4 regions of the Priestia sp. BR_2 genome follow, and region 4 is predicted to be linked to each of the others. Evidence: riboswitches for the same ligand, from Rfam matches in the RefSeq annotation. Region 4 holds a riboswitch; each other region holds the start of a gene.

Region 1 (4,188 bases), on a different contig from region 4:
ATATCGAGCTTCACATGGCGCTGTTCCCTCAGCTTGTCCAGCGTGACGCCGTTTAGATAAGGGTTATCCGGGAAGTCGAGCGCTCTTGCGATCATCTCTTCCTCGGTCTCATGAAAAGCCGGTTCCTGGAACCCCATAGCCCGTCCCAGCATGGAGAACAGCTCTACGTTGCCCTTGCTCTCCCCAAGTGCCGGAATGACCGGCTCCTGCAGCTGAACGTACTGATGCCAGTAGGAAGCGTACAGGTCCGTATTCTCGAACGAGGAGGTTGCCGGGAGCACGATATCGGCATACTTGGCCGTATCCGTCATAAACAGGTCATGCACAACCGTAAACAGATCTTCCCGTGCAAACCCTTCCCTGATCCGCTCGGTATCGGGAGCCACAACCAGCGGATTGCTGCAATAAACGAAGAGCGACTTAATCGGCTGTTCGGTCATGGCAAGCGCTTCGCCGATCCGGTTCATGTTAATGGTGCGCGCTTCGGGATTCGGCCGGAGATCGGGACGCTCAAGCGCGTCGCTATCCATGCTGTTGTAACCGCCGTTCGACTTGGCGGCCCCTCCGCCCCGCTTCAGCCATTGTCCGGTCAAAGCGGGAAGCGCGGCAATGCTGCGCACCGTCAAGCCGCCGTTGTCGTGATGCTGAAGACCGTTGCCGATATGGATGTAGGAGGTATCGGCCCGGCCGTAGAGCTCGGCCAATTTCTCGATATCCTCGATCGAGATGCCGGTAATGGAAGAAACGTGCTCCGGCGTGTATTCTTTGACGTGCTCGCGCAAGGCTTCATGACCAATCGTATACTTGCGGAGGAATTCCTCATTTACCATGCCGTCACGGAACATGATGTGCATGAGGCCGACGGCCAGCGCCGCATCCGTGCCTGGATACAGCGGAATGAACCAGTCCGCCCATTGCCCCGTCTGGTTCTTGTGGACATCGATCACAACGACCTTGGCACCGGCTTTGCGCGCTTTCTCTGCAATCACCATCTGGTGCATATTGGTGCTGACGATGTTGCCGCCCCAGACGAGGATGACGTCGGCTCGTACGGTGTCCTCCGGAACGGTTCCCCCATTAAACCCCATCAAGGATTTCCAGCCCTCATTGCCCGCGGAATTGCAGATCGACTGCTTCAGGCGGCTGGCACCCAGCCTGTTGAAGAACCTGCGGTCCATGCCGTCGACGCTCAATATCCCCATATTGCCGTAGAAGCTGTAGGGCAGGATGCTCTCGGAGCCGTATTCCTCGATCAAGCCCTTATAGCGTCCGGCTATCTCCTGAATGGCTTCGTCCCAGCTGATCCGCTCGAAGGCGCCCTCTCCCTTGGGACCTACTCTTCGCAGCGGATAGAGCACGCGTTCCGGATGGTACACCCGGTGTGCCATATTACGGACTTTATTGCAGATGGCTCCCTGCGTAATCGGATGCTCCGGATTACCGGTCACCTTGACGATTTTTCCGTTCTCTTTATGCAGCAGCAGGCCGCATGTATCGGGACAATCCAACGGACATACCGCCGGAAATACGCCGTTTTCCTGATGAATCATCGCTTGAGTCATTTCGTGCTTCCCCCTTTTGCTCGGCTGCATCATATCCCATTATCTTAAAAGAAAATCGGGGTTCCAGTAAAGTCATACATTTTTTTCTTAATCAGGTGATTCACTTTTCTTCCCCCCGGGTATATTCCTATCAAGAGCAAAGAAGAGGAACCCAGACCCTTTCTCTTCCTTGCCGAATCATGGACCACTCCCAAAAAAATTCGCCATGCCAGTGTCTCCTCCCCCGAGACCGGCATGGCGAATTTGTTTATATGGCATCCTCCCAGTGACCGATGTTCCCCGCGACTAACCTTCCATATTATAGAAACTCGTGATTTTCGCAGAAAACATGCAAAATAAAAAGCCAGTCAAAGCCACGTCATTATGTAAGCGCTTATCTGTCATTTTTTATAAATAATTTTGTTCGAATGCTCGTTGGAGGATGTTTTACAAACGATTGGAGCAGGCGTAATATACTATTCAGCTTCGAAAACATTCTTCATATTCACATGACATTCGCTTAATTTCCTTGATGGAAAGCGGGGGAACCAACCGTATGGAAGGATACCTATAGGATCCTTCAACCATACTAAGGGGTGAATCCTGATTCCATCGCGTACGTACGCCGCGATGGAATCAGGTAGGGCGACTCTCACCGCCCGAATCCGACAGCTAACCTCGTCAGCGTTGATCGGGAGGGTTGTGAACTTGTGATCAAACACAGGGTTCTACCCTGTGTTTTTTGTTTGCCAAAAATCAGCATAGGAAGGGTGACCGCTCCTATGTCCAGCATATAAAAAACACCGATAGAAGTCCGTTCAGGGAGCTTCTACCATGAACTTAATCTTAAGCGGCGGTGAAAAACAACCATGTTATCCTCAATCAAGCGCTTCCTCATCGGAAGACCGCTTAAATCGACGGAATTAGGCGAACAAAAGCTGAATAAAACCAAGGCGCTGGCCATCCTGTCATCCGATGCGCTATCGTCCGTGGCCTATGGCCCGGAACAAATCCTCATTGTGTTGATGACCGTCGGGGCAGCTGCCTATTGGTATTCCATACCGATTGCCGTCGGCGTCCTGGTCTTGTTGCTGGCACTTATCCTGTCGTACAGACAAATTATTTTCTCCTATCCGCACGGCGGCGGCGCATATGTCGTGTCCAAACGGAATTTGGGCATGTACCCGGGGCTGGTTGCCGGCGGTTCCTTGCTCGTGGACTATATCCTGACGGTTGCGGTCAGCGTGTCGGCCGGGACGGATGCGATCACGTCGGCTTTTCCGGAATTGCATGCCTATAATCTGCCGATTTCCATCGTGTTCGTTCTATGCTTGACCGTATTGAATTTAAGAGGGGTTACGGAGTCGGCCTCCATACTGGCTTATCCGGTTTACCTGTTCGTGCTTGCGTTATTCATCCTGATCGGGGTAGGGATATTCAACATTGCCACAGGCCATGCGTCTCCGGAGCTTCATACGCCGATCGGCACGCCCGTAGCCGGGCTGAGCTTGTTTCTGCTCCTGCGCGCATTTGCCTCGGGCAGCTCCGCCCTGACCGGCGTGGAGGCGATTTCCAATGCCATTCCGAATTTCAAAGACCCGGCCCCGAATAACGCGGCCAAAACTCTGGTGGCGATGGGGTCGCTGCTGGCCCTGTTATTTTCGGGCATCGTTTTCCTGGCTTATTACTATGGGGTCAGTCCCAGCGAACAAGTCACGGTCGTTTCCCAAATTGCCGAGCATACCTTCGGGCGAAATGCGCTTTATTACTTCATACAAGGGACAACGGCCTTAATTCTGATCCTCGCCGCCAACACGGGGTATTCCGCTTTTCCCCTGCTTGCCGTCAATCTGGCGAAGGATAAGTTCATTCCTAGAATGTTCACCGTCCGCGGCGACCGTCTGGGATACTCGAACGGAATCATTATTCTTGGATTTTTCTCCATTCTGCTGCTGCTGGCTTTTGAAGGCAAAACCGAGCATCTGATTCCGCTCTATGCCGTCGGCGTGTTTATCCCGTTTACCCTCTCCCAGACGGGGATGATGGTGAAATGGATTCGCGAAAAGCCCGAAGGCTGGATCGTCAAACTGATCATTAACACCACCGGCGCATGCATCAGCTTTATCGTGACCATGATCTTCTTCTTTACGAAATTCGCCCAGGTGTGGACCGTGCTGATATTCCTGCCGCTGATCATCTGGATTTTCACCCGGATCCGCAAGCATTACGAGGCGGTAGCGGACCAGCTCCGGATTACGACCTGCGAGCCGGTTAAGCCGATTGAGGGGAATGTCATCATCCTGCCTGTGGCAGGAATCACGCATGTGGTGGAGAACTCGCTGAATTACGCCAAATCGCTGGGAGCGGGCCAAATCATCGCGGTGTACGTGCCGTTCGAGCGGGAGGAGGAAGTCGCCTTCCAGGAAAAATGGAAAAAGTGGCAGCCGGACATCCGGCTGGTAACGCTGCACTCGCCTTATCGGAGCATCATTCAGCCGCTGACGAAATTCATCGATACCGTGCAGCGCAAGGCCAGCGAATCCGACTATCAGGTTACCGTCGTCATTCCGCAGTTCATCCCAAAGAAGGGCTGGCATAATTTCCTGCACAATCAATCCAGCCTGCTCATCCGGGCACATCTCCTGTA
Region 2 (4,188 bases), on a different contig from region 4:
CAGCCGATGGAGGCGTGAACGCCAGGCATGTATTCGAGGCTAAACGTCTTCATGACCCCGTCGCAGTGGAGGTCATCGATCGTGCCGTTTATTACATGGCGCTTGGACTGGTTAACGTCATTCACAGCTTCAACCCCGATCGCATCGTGGTTGGCGGGGGTGTGAGCAGAGCAGGCGAGCTCCTTTTCCCGCAGCTTCGGGAAATGACGGATAAGCTGGTCATGCCGTCTTATTTAGGAACCTACGAGATCGTTCCTGCGGGACTGCGGGACGATGTTGGCCTGGTTGGAGCCGCAGCCTTGTTCCAATAATACATTCGTAAAGAAAAGGCAACAAAAGCCGCCCTCAAGGGCGGCTTTCTGATTATTCATGAAGAGAGCGGGAAACGGAGCGATCATATTTGCGTAAGCGAAGTCCGTAACTTGTGACAGGTGATAGGCGTAAACCGTGAGCCGTCATCCGTTTTCACTGGAGTCGAGTTTTTGGTTTCCTATTAGGTTTGTTTGTATCCGACAAACAATAAGCGGTTGCCCGCACTTTCCCGCCCGCCGACGGAATCCGCCGGCTCCAAACCCGCACGCGAGGCGGCCTGCAGGCTTGGAGCCGGCGGCTTCCGCTACTCCATGTATTTTGATGCGTCGAACGTAATCATGCTCGTATGGTTGGCATGCTCGATCAGTGAGGAGAGCCTGGTCACTTCGCGTTCCTTCTTGCGCGCCTGCGCCTGATAAGCTTCCGGATCGTATAAGGCCACGTTAAACAGCGTTACGGCGCCATCTCCGCTTCCCCGTCCGCTCTGGCGCTCCAGCTTCTTGCGGGAGCCGAGATGGGCAAGCTGTCCGATATCGCTGCGCATTTGTTTGGCGAGCTCGATCGCCTCCATGATGGTCATGTCGGAGCCGTTCCAACTAATGGTCTGCGTCGTGTTGGAGATTGCCATCAGCAGATCCAGCTTTCTGTAATCCGCTGCGGCGGCTTCGATCTCTTCCGTAATGGCATCCACGCTGCGAGCAGGATACTCCGCCGTTTCCCCTTTTTCAATGATCGTGCTGCTGTTGTTCAAGCGTTCCGACATCAATTGATTCATGAGACGGTTGATTGCTGCCCGGACTGCCAAAGCTTCAGCCATCGTGATTTGACTCATAAGCGAAGGATCACCTCTTTGATTTCTTGTCTGAATATGTAAACGTTCCGAACTGCAAAAAAGTTGCATGCCCGTTAACAAAACGTCGCCGGAGGTTCGATGGAGTGTTACATAATTGTCATGAGTATGCGAGATGGCATAATGAAAAAACATGAAAATTTTCAGCCTATACGACATTGATTAACATATAGTGATAGATTTCTAGGATATTATTGACAGCATCCTTGCTTGTATACTATATTAAGAGAAGGTTACAAAATGTTAATGAATTTTGCCGAATTTCGTTTGTGAAAACGGGGGAACCGTCTTGGGTGAATTATTCTTGTACCATAGAGAGTATAGGGAACCTTCAACCGAACCCTTAGCTAACTCCGTAGGCATCGAAGGAGAGAACATATTTTGAAGAAATTTGTCATCACATTGCTTGGGTCTGCAATTATTTTTTCTTCAGGTGCCGTATCAGCTTATGCTGATCAACAACCGAATTTTCAGCATCAAGTGAAGCAATTGGTAGGAACGCCTTATAAATGGGGCGGAACAACGACAAGCGGATTTGATTGCTCCGGATTTATTCTGTATATGTTTAGAAATTTCGACATGGATCTTCCGCGCACATCCCAGAGTCAGGCTAAAGCCGGGGTTCATGTGGATCGCGAGGACCTGAGAGTCGGAGATTTGGTATTCTTCAATACAAGCGGAAGCGGCATTTCCCATGCGGGCGTTTACATTGGAGATGGACAATTTGCGCATGCTTCCAGCAGCAAGGGCGTAAGAATCAGCAAGCTTAGCGACTCCTATTACGAACCGCGTTATGTAACGGCGCGCCGTGTATTGAGTCAAGAGAACTATGCTAAACTGGTAGGAAGCGCGAGCTAATTGGAATACGCAGTTTAGAGTTCGATACATAACCGGAAAGCCTGACAAGAGATGATCTTGTCAGGCTTTCTTTTTTTATGGAAGATTATAATTTGGGATTCTGCGAAAAGATTCACTAGATTATTCCTTTACGACAGAGGCATTCACGGCGGCTTCCATGCCATTATTATAGGAACGGAACAAGCCCAGACGCCAGAAGGCGGCACCTTTCAGATCATAGCGCTTGGCCAAGCCGAGCTTATCGTCGACGGATGTGGCGGTTTCGCTGCTTAAGCTGATGCCGAGCAGGAGCTTCTGCTTAGGAACGCCTGCCTGAAGTGCCTGCTGAATGGCTTGGTCCACCAGACTGTTGGGTTCAGGAACCTGGGCTTTGGTGCCAACCGGATTGTACTGATACGCCATGACGATGAGATCATCGGCAAGGGAGGCCAGCGTCTTGTAATCATAGCCTTTATAGGCGCTGTTCAATGGCGGAACGGCTAAGGACAGAGCAATGTCGCTCGGCAATGCCGCTTTCAATTGCTTGACGTAATCATTAAGCAGCTTCTGCTGCTTCGCGGCATCCAGTTTAAAACCGAGCCCTTCGAAATCAAGCACCACGCCGCCGAATCCGTTATCCGCGACCGCGGTCGTGATGCCCTCAATGGACTTTTGGCGAAGGCTGCTGTCGCTGAGGACTTTGGTTAATTCGCCGTTTCCGTCCAAAGCGTAAACCATAAGGTACGGTTTAATCTCCTGATCCGCTGCATCCGCAACAATCGATTGCGGAGTCACGTCGCCGGCCGCCGCAGGCAGACGATACTCGTCGCCTTGAAGCGTAAACTGACCTTCCCGATCAATGCGGCTCCAGCCGAAGGCGACTGAATTCATGGATGCTACGAGATCCCGCTCTTGGAAAGATTGCAAAGCGTAAAAGGCTCTTAGATGCATTTCGCGCTGAGGCGACACGAGGGAGACCGTGCGAGTCGCCTGATTCCAGCCGACATTGACGCCGAATTGGCTGCTGAACGAGCTGAGCGGAATCAGAACGCGGCCTTCCCGCTGGACAGGGGGAGCGGCCAGCTTCACTTTTTTACCGTTGACGGTTGCGCTCGTGCTTCCGACTTGAAGCAGCACTTCCGTCGTTTGACCTTTCACCTCGCCAATGGCCTTCACCGTTTGCGTTTTGCTGTTCCACGCGATTTGAATGCCCAGCGCTTCACCGACCGTCCGGAACGGCACGTAAGTGACCCCTTTGTCTATCCTGGGAGCTGCATCGAATGTAAGCGCAACGTCATCCAGCTTTACCGAAATGGCAGGCGCAGCCAGTACCTGGCCGCTATGGGGAGCGGTTCCGAGCAGAGATAAGGCAAGAACGGCAGCGACGGCTGTTTTTCCTAATGGTTTATGCAGCATGCTATTGTTTTCCCTCCAACCCAATAAAATAATAGAATGATTCTCTTAGAATATGGGATTTGCTCTAGCATACGCTAGTATAGCAAAATTTTCATAGAGTTCCAATTGCATGATGTCATAGAATCGATAAGAGTAAGCATGTTGATTTTTTAAACTTTCCAGTATAATAATTGAAGGAATTCATACATAACCTGATGATTACATGCATAGGGGGATAAAGGCGTGTTTAAATTCTGGAAAAACAAAAAGGGCGGGAACAGCGGAGAAAAATCGTCGCTCCCGGCAGCGGAAGAGAGAATGGAAGCCGTGCCGGACCGGATCATCGAGCTTACGGGCCGCGAGGTTCAGCGCAGCGTGGCCCCTGTTCTGGGCATGACGGTGCTTGACTTGGCCGAGCGGAATGAGGTGGATTGGAACTCTTTTTGCAAAAGAGGGACATGTGCGCGCTGCCGCTGCATGGTGGTGGAGGGAATCGAGTATCTGTCCGAACCCAATCTGGCCGAAGAACGGCGCCTGGATCCGGAAGAAATCGAAGAGGGGTACCGTCTCGGATGCCAGAGCAGGATCGAAACGGTCGGCCCAGTCAAAATCAAGCATGCTCCATACTTTTGACGATATAGAAGGACATATGACAGTAATATATATAAAGCAGGCAGCCGTACCATTGCGGCTGCCTGCTTTATTGAAAGGAAAACAAACCAAAATTCCTTCACTCCACGGCCATTTTGCTCTGTTCCCGGAACGAGCTTGGCGTTTGACCGGTAATTTTCTTG
Region 3 (4,188 bases), on a different contig from region 4:
GCAACCGATCCGCCCGGATTTACGGTGGACGAAGACCTGCACTCGCTGGGGGAACAATTAAAGCTTCCTGCCTGGTTCGAACCGGAGCGTGCCCGAATCGAGCAGGGGTTGGAGCCTATACAAGTCAAAAATACAGGAGAGGGGCAACTCAAGTGATATCCATTGACCCGAATACCCAAAGCGAACGGGACACATACAAGCTGCTGATTGGAAGCGTCGTTCCGCGTCCGGTCGCTTTCGTTACGACATTATCGGCGGATGGCGTGCTGAATGCGGCGCCGTTCAGTTACTTTTCCATTGCGTCGAGCAATCCCCCTTTGCTGTCGGTTTCCGTTCAGCGAAAGAACGGTGCACCCAAGGACACGGCGAGAAATGCCATGCAGAGCGGCGAGCTTGTCATCCACATCGTGGACGAAGATACCGTTGCAGCCGTGAACGAAACGGCGGCGAATCTGCCTCCGGACGAAAGTGAGCTTGACCGAACCCGTTTAACCCCGGTCGTTAGTGACGTTGTTAAGGTTCCCGGCGTTCTGGAATCCAAGATCCGCATGGAATGCGTGCTGGAGCAGGTCGTCACGTTGGATGGCGCGGATCAGCTGCCTGCCGCTGATCTATTGATTGCCCGCGTCGTCCGATTTCACGTGTCCGAGGAGCTCTACGAGCATGGCCGGATTGACGCCTCGAAGTTGAAACCTGTGAGCCGCATGGCAGGAAATATCTATTCGACCCTGGGAGAGATGTTTACGATTGAGCGTCCGGTCTGACAGGGCTTGAGCTTGAATAGGGTTATTGCTTTGCGACTATTTTTAGCGAACATTCTTTTTCTTCGATAGGTTGCCGGTCATTCATTAGGAAACGGGGTATTGGAATATCATGGTCGGTATTTGCCCATTCTACATGAATGGATAGCCGGTTGATGAATTTACAACATAGGAGTGATCAACGCATGAAATTTGATTCCAAGGTTGTCATCGTGACGGGGGGCGCCAGCGGGATTGGCGAAGCGGCAGTCAGACTTTTTGCGAAAGAGGGAGCCAAGGTCGTTATCGCGGATTATTCCGACCAGGGACAAGCGGTTTCCGACGAATTGAGAGGAGCCGGCTTTGAAGCGCTGTTCGTCAAAACGGATGTAACCCAAGAGCAGGAAGTCGCGAATATGGTGAATCAGACGGTGCAGCATTTTGGCCGTGTCGATGTATTGTTTGCCAACGCAGGCATTGCCCATGATGCTCCTGCCGATCAGTTAACGATGGATAACTGGCAGAGAACGATTGATATTAATCTGACAGGGGTCTTCCTGTGCGATAAATATGTTATTCAGCAAATGCTGTCCCAAGGAACCGGAGGGGCAATCGTAAACTGCGGCTCGATCCATAGCCATGTCGGAAAAGCAGGGGTAACCGCCTATGCTTCGGCCAAGGGAGGCGTCAAGCTGTTAACCCAGTCGCTCAGCGCAGACTATGCCTCCAAAGGAATCCGAATCAATGCCGTGTGTCCGGGATATATCGATACGCCGCTGATCAAGGGAAGAACGGAAGCGATCACGCAGCACCTGGTCGGTCTTCATCCGATGGGCCGTTTGGGACAGCCGGAAGAAGTGGCCAAAGCCGTGTTGTTCCTCGCCAGTGAAGATGCCTCCTTCATTACGGGCACGAGCCTGCTGGTGGATGGCGGCTATACCGCGGTATGATGAGAAAAGCCCTGATGCTAAGCATCGGGGCTTTTTTTTAAGTCATTCCAGGCGTTGTTATCAGACTTATTATGGAGTGTTTCAAAAATTTTTTTTCGGTTCCGTATTTCATACGGGCAGACTTCCTGATCCGGGGCTCATTCATGGCATAAAACATATATGGCATGAACGATTTCCGCAAGACCCGTCAAATGCCTGCTATATAGCGGAAAATGGAGCATGGATTCCATGACCAATCCGGTGTATGGACAGCCTTAAATAAGGTGTTCAAAAGGCTCAATATCCTCGTTGCAAAAACGGTGTTTTTTACTTCTGAATTTCCAGAAAAAGCGGTTAAAGGGGTTTGACTTTTCCTGAGCTTCCCTTTATCATGAACACACGCTTAGTTTCCGGCATACATATTCCGGAAAGCGGGGGAACCAGTTTCACCAGGGGCGAGTCACTTGGAATTCACGAGTGTAGGGTACCATCTTACCCGAGTCCGTCAGCTAACCTCGTCAGCAGTGGATGGGTCTTGCATACATAATGGATGTTCATACAAAAGGCCCTTTATTCTCTATAGGGGCCTTTTCTCTATTTTTTGACCCCCTGCTGGCGGAGCTATGTCTAGATCCCCTGTTTGGTGGCCTTTTTGCATTCAATTACAGAGGAGGGGCAGCGCCTGCAAATGTGGAACGAATTGAATCGGTCAGACGGCATTGGGTCAAAGCGTGCAAGGAAGCGGATGAATCATCTTCCCTGAAGCCTCGTCCCATGCACGGGTATCTGAATGTCTATATATCCAAGTTAACGCATGTGCTAACACGGATAATTTCGTCATGCCGTTTTTTTAAGAAAGTGAAAAGCTATTACGAAAGGTTGTGGAAGGTTTTGAAGAAAGTGGTTGTGCTGGTGTTGTCCGTGATGATGGTGGTATTGCTCGCGGCTTGCGGCGACAAAGGAAGTACGCTGGATCGAGCCATTGAGCAGGGATATATCACCGTAGGGTTTGCGAACGAGAAGCCGTATGCCTACAAAGAAGCCAATGGGGAGCTCACGGGCGAAGCGGTTGAGATTGCCCGCGTTATTCTGGAGCGTCTTGGCATCAAGGAGATGAGAGGGGAGTTAACGGAATTCGGTTCGCTGGTCGCCGGATTGCAGGCCGATCGGTTTGATCTGATCACGGCAGGCATGTTCATTAATCCTGACCGCTGCTCTGCCGTCCTGTTCGCGAATCCGGAGTACAGCATCGGGGAAGCCCTTGCGGTAAAGCAAGGGAATCCGATGGAACTCGGAAGCTATGAGGACATTGCCAAGAATGAGCAGGCCAAGGTGGCCGTCATGACCGGCGCGGTCGAAATCGGCTACATGGAGAAATCGGGCATTCCTGCGGACCGGATCGTACAGGTCCCTGACCAGGCTTCGGCGATCAGCGCCCTCCAGGCCGATCGGGTGCAGGCGATTACCATGACGGGGCCGTCCCTGCAGGCGATGCTGGATTCAGCCAGCGACGACAGCATCGAACGCGTGGCTGATTTCGAGCAGCCGGTCATCGACGGCGAAAGCGTTCGCGGTTACGGGGCTACGGCTTTCCGCCAAGCGGATACCGAGTTCCAGGAGGCTTATAATGCAGAGCTTGAAAAGATGAAGGAGTCGGGCGAGCTGCTGGAAATTTTGCAAGAGTTCGGGTTCACGGAAGAAGAGCTTCCGGGTGAGATGACGGCCGCTGCGCTCTGCGGGGAATAGCATGCCGAATTCTTGGATCGATTTTCTTCCGACGCTGCTCAAAGGAGCAGAGATCACGATTATCGTCGCGTTCTTTTCAGCCATCCTGGCTATCGTGATGTCCTTTGCAGCCGGATTGTGCCGGCTGTCGAAGCTGTGGATCGTCCGCACGGCGACGGCCGTGTATGTCGAAGTCTTTCGGGGAACCTCCTTGCTGGTGCAGCTCTTCTGGTTGTATTTTGCCCTTCCGTTCATCGGCATCGAGCTTCCGAAAATGCTGGCGGCGATTCTCGCGATCGGACTTAACTTCGGCGCATACGGCTCCGAGATTGTTCGCAGCGCGGTGCTTGCCGTTCCGAAAGGACAGTGGGAAGCTGCCGTGGCGCTTAACATGAAGCCTTGGCAGAGGCTGTGGAACGTTATACTACCCCAAGCGTCCCTGCGAATGCTTCCCCCGTTCGGGAATCAACTTGTGGAACTCATCAAATCCACCTCGCTCGTTTATTTCATCACGATGGCGGATTTGACGTATCAGGCGATGGTGCTCCGCAACAATTACATCTCCTGGACGACCGAGATTCTGGTGCTGCTGCTCTTCATGTATTTTGTCATCGCCACGCTCGTCTCGATGGCGGTTCGACTGCTGGAGCGCAAACTGACCGCGGGGAGGCTGTAGCGGATGTGGGATTGGAAATATGTGTTTGAAATACTGCCGCAGCTTCTGAGCGCATTAAAAATGACGGTATGGGTCACGCTCTGTGCTTTTGTGGTGGCATTGATTATCGGACTGCTGC
Region 4 (4,188 bases):
ATAGTTCAAGGACAGGAAGCCGATAAACAAGGTCATCATTACCGAGAATATGATCCAGCCCTGCTTACGGCTCTTCGCGAACAAACCAAATGTGTAAGGAAGCGCCGCCCCGAGACTCCACATGGACAGAATCTCGATCACATTGGTCAGCGGGGACGGGTTCTCGAACGGATGCGCCGAGTTGGCCCCCATAAAACCGCCCCCATTGGTGCCCAGATGCTTGATCGATTCGAGCGCAGCCACCGGACCCACCGCTATTTGCTGCTCGCTTCCTTCCAGCGTCGTGACGCTGAGCGTAGGCTTCAGGGTCTGCGGCACCTGCAGCGCCACCAGCACCATCGCAATGATGAAAGCAGCCGGAATGAATACCCGGGTATGCGCCTTAACGAAGTCCTCAAAAAAGTTGCCGACGGTCGTGCCCTTGCTGGTCACCGCCCGGATAAAAGCAATCGCCACGCACAGCCCGGTCGCCGCGGACGTAAACATCATCATCGTAATGACGGCCATCTGGGCCAGATAAGACAATCCCGACTCCCCGCTGTAATGCTGAAGATTCGTATTGGTCATGAAGCTGATCATCGTATTGAACGACAAGGTCGGTTCCATATGGCCGATGCCGTTCGGGTTCAGCGGCAGCACCTTCTGCAGCCGCAGAATCAAGTAGCCCGCCGCAACCAGCACGATATTCGTTAACACAAAGCTGACGGCATATCCTTTCCATGTCATCCCCTTGCGTTCTTTCAAGCCGATCAGAGCAAAGATCGGTTTCTCCGCCCAGGAGAACCATCTGTCCGTTCCATTGCTTTCATAACGAAACACCTGATATAGATAAGTTCCCAGCGGCTTGACCAGCAGCACTAGAACGAGTATAACGATGGCAATTTGTAAAATGCCCATGACGATGCCTTCCTCCTTCAGCCGTTTCCCTAGAATTTTTCAGGGTGAATCAGCGCATAAATCAAATAGAGAAAAATAAAAATCGTGAATATCAACATGATCATCACGGCTGATCAGCCTCCGGTTCCGAAACCACGCGCCCGCACCAGGACATAAACAGCATGAGCAGTCCGTAGGTTCCTCCCAAAATGAGCACCATAACTAAATCCTGCATGAATGTAACCTCCCCTAACTCTTGTGGCGTCAGTCCAAACGCTTAGCTCATAACGGATGCCATCAGAAAGGACACCTGATGATGATTCGTATGAAGCACCACATCGGCACCCAGCCCTTTGTATATCAAGCGCGGATTGCCGGAATGGGTGATCACGTAAATCGACTCCGAGGTCCATGTCCGGCAGATCCGCAAGTAGCGGCAGCACAGATTCAAGCTGCTTTCGAACAGAAACACCTTGCTGACGGGAAACTCGGGAATGATCCAGGTCTGCTCGTCTCTTGTATCAATCAAAATGATGGGTTTGCAGCCCAGTTCTCGCAGCCTCTGCTGCTCAGCCCGGTTGTTGGCTATAGCCGCAAACGGAACACGTTTGTGAATCAGCTGGCGGACGAATTCCTCCCCGGCCTTGTTCGGCGCGGATACCAGGATGAATTCCTGTGGTTTCTCCATCTTCGTTTCTCCTCCTAAGGTCAGAAAGAGAAGGCAACAACAAAGAAGCCTGCGGAAAGAGAAGAACTCTTCCCGCAGGCTTCTTACAGGACACGGTGAAATACACCGTGGCCCAAGTCCACGACAATCGTTGCCTCTCTCGATACGCTTACGAGGTTAGCTGACGGATTCGGGCGTGAGAGTCGCCCTACCCATAGACCGTTATCTTGTCTACAGGATTCACCCCAGAGAGATCAGGTTCATCTCCCGACTGGTTCCCCCGTTCCTTTTCCATTCAAGGACTCAGCGAAAATTAATAACGAGTAGCATGTTATTCTATTAGCCATTGACTTGTCATCCAGACTGGGCATAACAGCACAGCAACAGGAGGTTCACGCGGTGAGAGTCGCCTCTACCTTCAAATCTCAGCAAGGCCCATGGTGCCTTCGCCATCGATCCATAAAGGCTTAGGGGCAGCTCTCACACTGCCTTTAGACCTTCATGAAACGGCTGCCCGTATGCCTTGGTCGTTGATGACCGTCAATTCATAGTTCGTATCATACGTCCGGCCCCGCAGGATGTAAATGTGAGCAAAAACACATCTAGCGTTATGTCGAACAGGAACCAAGCAGTATTTCGTCTTTATCTTCCGAATACTGCTCTATACTATGTATTTCTCTTGTTTTCTCTTATTTATCGCAATCCAACGAGATACCGAGATTTTGCCACGATAATAGATGACACGGCCGATTGTACGCGTTTTCTTTTACCGTTTTCATCACATTTCGGAATCTATTCGTCCCATACGGTCATTTACTTTTCGTTTCCTCCGGCGTATGATTCATCCATCTATCCGAAACACGTGATACGCCGAGCTCCCGACAGACCGGGAGACGGGGGAACCAAAGTCACCAGTCTTCGATTGGTGAATGGGGTGAATCCGCTGCGCCTAGGATCGAAGGGCCCAGCGGTAGGGTGCTCTCAGTCCGAATCCGTCAGCTAACCTCGTAGGCGCGTTGTTGAGAGAGAATACCATCCAAGCTTTGGCATAGCGGCCGCCGGAATTGGGGCTCTAACCATAAATAGGCCTGGAGAGCGGGGTTTCTCTGCTCACCAGGCCTATTTGCCGTGCATATAACATTCTTATAAAGGAGCGTAGATCATATCATGACGAAACTCATCGAGGCAGCGCTTACACCCGTCATCGAAACCGCAGTGCCTGCATTAGGTGAAGAGACTATCCGCCATATGGAGATATTTCGTTTCGACCGGGGCTCGGCCGAACGCTTTATCCCATGGAGCGATCATGGCTGGAACTGCGGCTTGTTCAAAGTCAGCTGCAAAGACGCGGCAGGATATGTCGAATATGCCCTGCCAAGCAAGAGAGAATTTTCGGACCTGGTCCGCTGGGCATCCGTCTTCTCAAGGCTGAGAGGCATGTCCGTGACTGAGGCCATTCGCTATGCCCGAAAGCAGCAGCAGTGGGGACCCGCACGGATGCAACTTGCTGTATCGGCCCTCGCCGATCTGGAGATCAACCTGCATCGGCACATCACTCGAGAGCGTTTAGGCGGACTGCCGCTAGAGCGCTCCTTCCTTATGAATTGCTCGGAGGCGTATTATCATTTCTAGGGGCAGCAGCTACAGAGAGCTGCTGTACCCGTTTCCTTTGGATCGGGCACTTCTAAGCAGCCTGATGTTTTTTGAAACCATGAAGAACCCCGTCAAAAAGCCACTTATTTCATCAGGCATTTTGACGGGGTTCTGCAATCGGATCCCGCTCACTTGAACATATTTTTGAGCACCATCATCAGGTTGGCCGGCTTCTCTGCCAACCTCCGGGTGAAATACGGGTACCACATCGTTCCATAGGGCATATAACACCGGATACGGTAGCCGTCCTGCGCAAGCGCTGCTTGATCGTTCATTCGCAGTCCATACAGCATCTGAAATTCATAGTCCTGTTTGTCTATGCGGCTCTGCTCGGCAAATACCTTCACCCAGTCGATGATGTTGTCATCATGCGAGGCAATCGCGACGTAGGCTCCTTGGTCGAAATGCATTTTGACCAATTTCTTGTAGTTGTCAATGACCTCCCGCTTCTGCTGAAAGGCGATGGTTCCCGGCTCTTTGTACGCGCCCTTTACCAGCCGCAGATTAACGCCGGCCCTTAACAGATTCTTCACGTCCTCCTCCGTACGGAACAAGTAGGCCTGCATCACGGTCCCCACATTGGTCAGCCCCTCCTTATGAAGGCGGAGCGTCATATCGATGGTTGCCTGGGTATACGGCGAATCCTCCATGTCCAGGCGAACGAAGTTGCGGTGCTCTTTAGCCTTTCTTACCACCGACCTGATGTTTTCGTAAGCCTTCTCGGGGTCCAGGGCCATGCCCATTTGCGTCGGTTTCAAGGATACGTTCGATTGCACTTCGCGCCTCGCAATCCCTTCCACCAGCTTCAAATATTCCTCCCGGTACCCGGCCGCTTCATCCAGCGTCGTAATGCCCTCCCCCAAATGATCCAGCGTAACGAGAATGCCTTTCGCGTTCAGCCTCTCGATTTCGTCCAGCGCCTCATCCAAGGTATCGCCGGCAATGAATCGGCCAGCCAATTTCCGGCCGTACTTGATCGACAGCCATTTCAC

Evidence for each region. A riboswitch is a leader RNA that binds a small molecule or an ion and turns the genes downstream of it on or off. The one in region 4 is predicted to bind cyclic di-AMP.
Region 1: linked by a shared signal. The riboswitch ahead of RB298_RS05455 (APC family permease) and the one ahead of RB298_RS26430 (hypothetical protein) in region 4 are both predicted to bind cyclic di-AMP.
Region 2: linked by a shared signal. The riboswitch ahead of RB298_RS31350 (C40 family peptidase) and the one ahead of RB298_RS26430 (hypothetical protein) in region 4 are both predicted to bind cyclic di-AMP.
Region 3: linked by a shared signal. The riboswitch ahead of ehuB (ectoine/hydroxyectoine ABC transporter substrate-binding protein EhuB) and the one ahead of RB298_RS26430 (hypothetical protein) in region 4 are both predicted to bind cyclic di-AMP.

What each region holds. Positions count from the first base shown of each region.
Region 1 covers NZ_JAVFHM010000139.1:62,202-66,389, forward strand. The annotation lists gene RB298_RS05450 (molybdopterin-containing oxidoreductase family protein) at 1-1,562, opposite strand, end outside; cyclic di-AMP (ydaO/yuaA leader) riboswitch at 2,049-2,244, shown strand; gene RB298_RS05455 (APC family permease) at 2,411-4,188, shown strand, end outside.
Region 2 covers NZ_JAVFHM010000350.1:52,684-56,871, reverse strand. The annotation lists gene RB298_RS31360 (ROK family protein) at 1-311, shown strand, start outside; gene RB298_RS31355 (hypothetical protein) at 617-1,144, opposite strand; cyclic di-AMP (ydaO/yuaA leader) riboswitch at 1,407-1,540, shown strand; gene RB298_RS31350 (C40 family peptidase) at 1,544-2,020, shown strand; gene RB298_RS31345 (stalk domain-containing protein) at 2,141-3,415, opposite strand; gene RB298_RS31340 (2Fe-2S iron-sulfur cluster-binding protein) at 3,638-4,027, shown strand; gene RB298_RS31335 (AraC family transcriptional regulator) at 4,125-4,188, opposite strand, start outside.
Region 3 covers NZ_JAVFHM010000170.1:23,051-27,238, reverse strand. The annotation lists gene RB298_RS08420 (ring-cleaving dioxygenase) at 1-156, shown strand, start outside; gene RB298_RS08415 (flavin reductase family protein) at 153-764, shown strand; gene RB298_RS08410 (SDR family NAD(P)-dependent oxidoreductase) at 947-1,690, shown strand; cyclic di-AMP (ydaO/yuaA leader) riboswitch at 2,060-2,206, shown strand; gene ehuB (ectoine/hydroxyectoine ABC transporter substrate-binding protein EhuB) at 2,561-3,415, shown strand; gene ehuC (ectoine/hydroxyectoine ABC transporter permease subunit EhuC) at 3,417-4,070, shown strand; gene ehuD (ectoine/hydroxyectoine ABC transporter permease subunit EhuD) at 4,074-4,188, shown strand, end outside.
Region 4 covers NZ_JAVFHM010000305.1:175,961-180,148, forward strand. The annotation lists gene kdpA (potassium-transporting ATPase subunit KdpA) at 1-897, opposite strand, end outside; gene RB298_RS26425 (potassium-transporting ATPase subunit F) at 927-1,001, opposite strand; gene RB298_RS26430 (hypothetical protein) at 1,154-1,564, opposite strand; cyclic di-AMP (ydaO/yuaA leader) riboswitch at 1,694-1,862, opposite strand; cyclic di-AMP (ydaO/yuaA leader) riboswitch at 2,402-2,574, shown strand; gene RB298_RS26435 (hypothetical protein) at 2,711-3,175, shown strand; gene RB298_RS26440 (proline dehydrogenase family protein) at 3,325-4,188, opposite strand, start outside.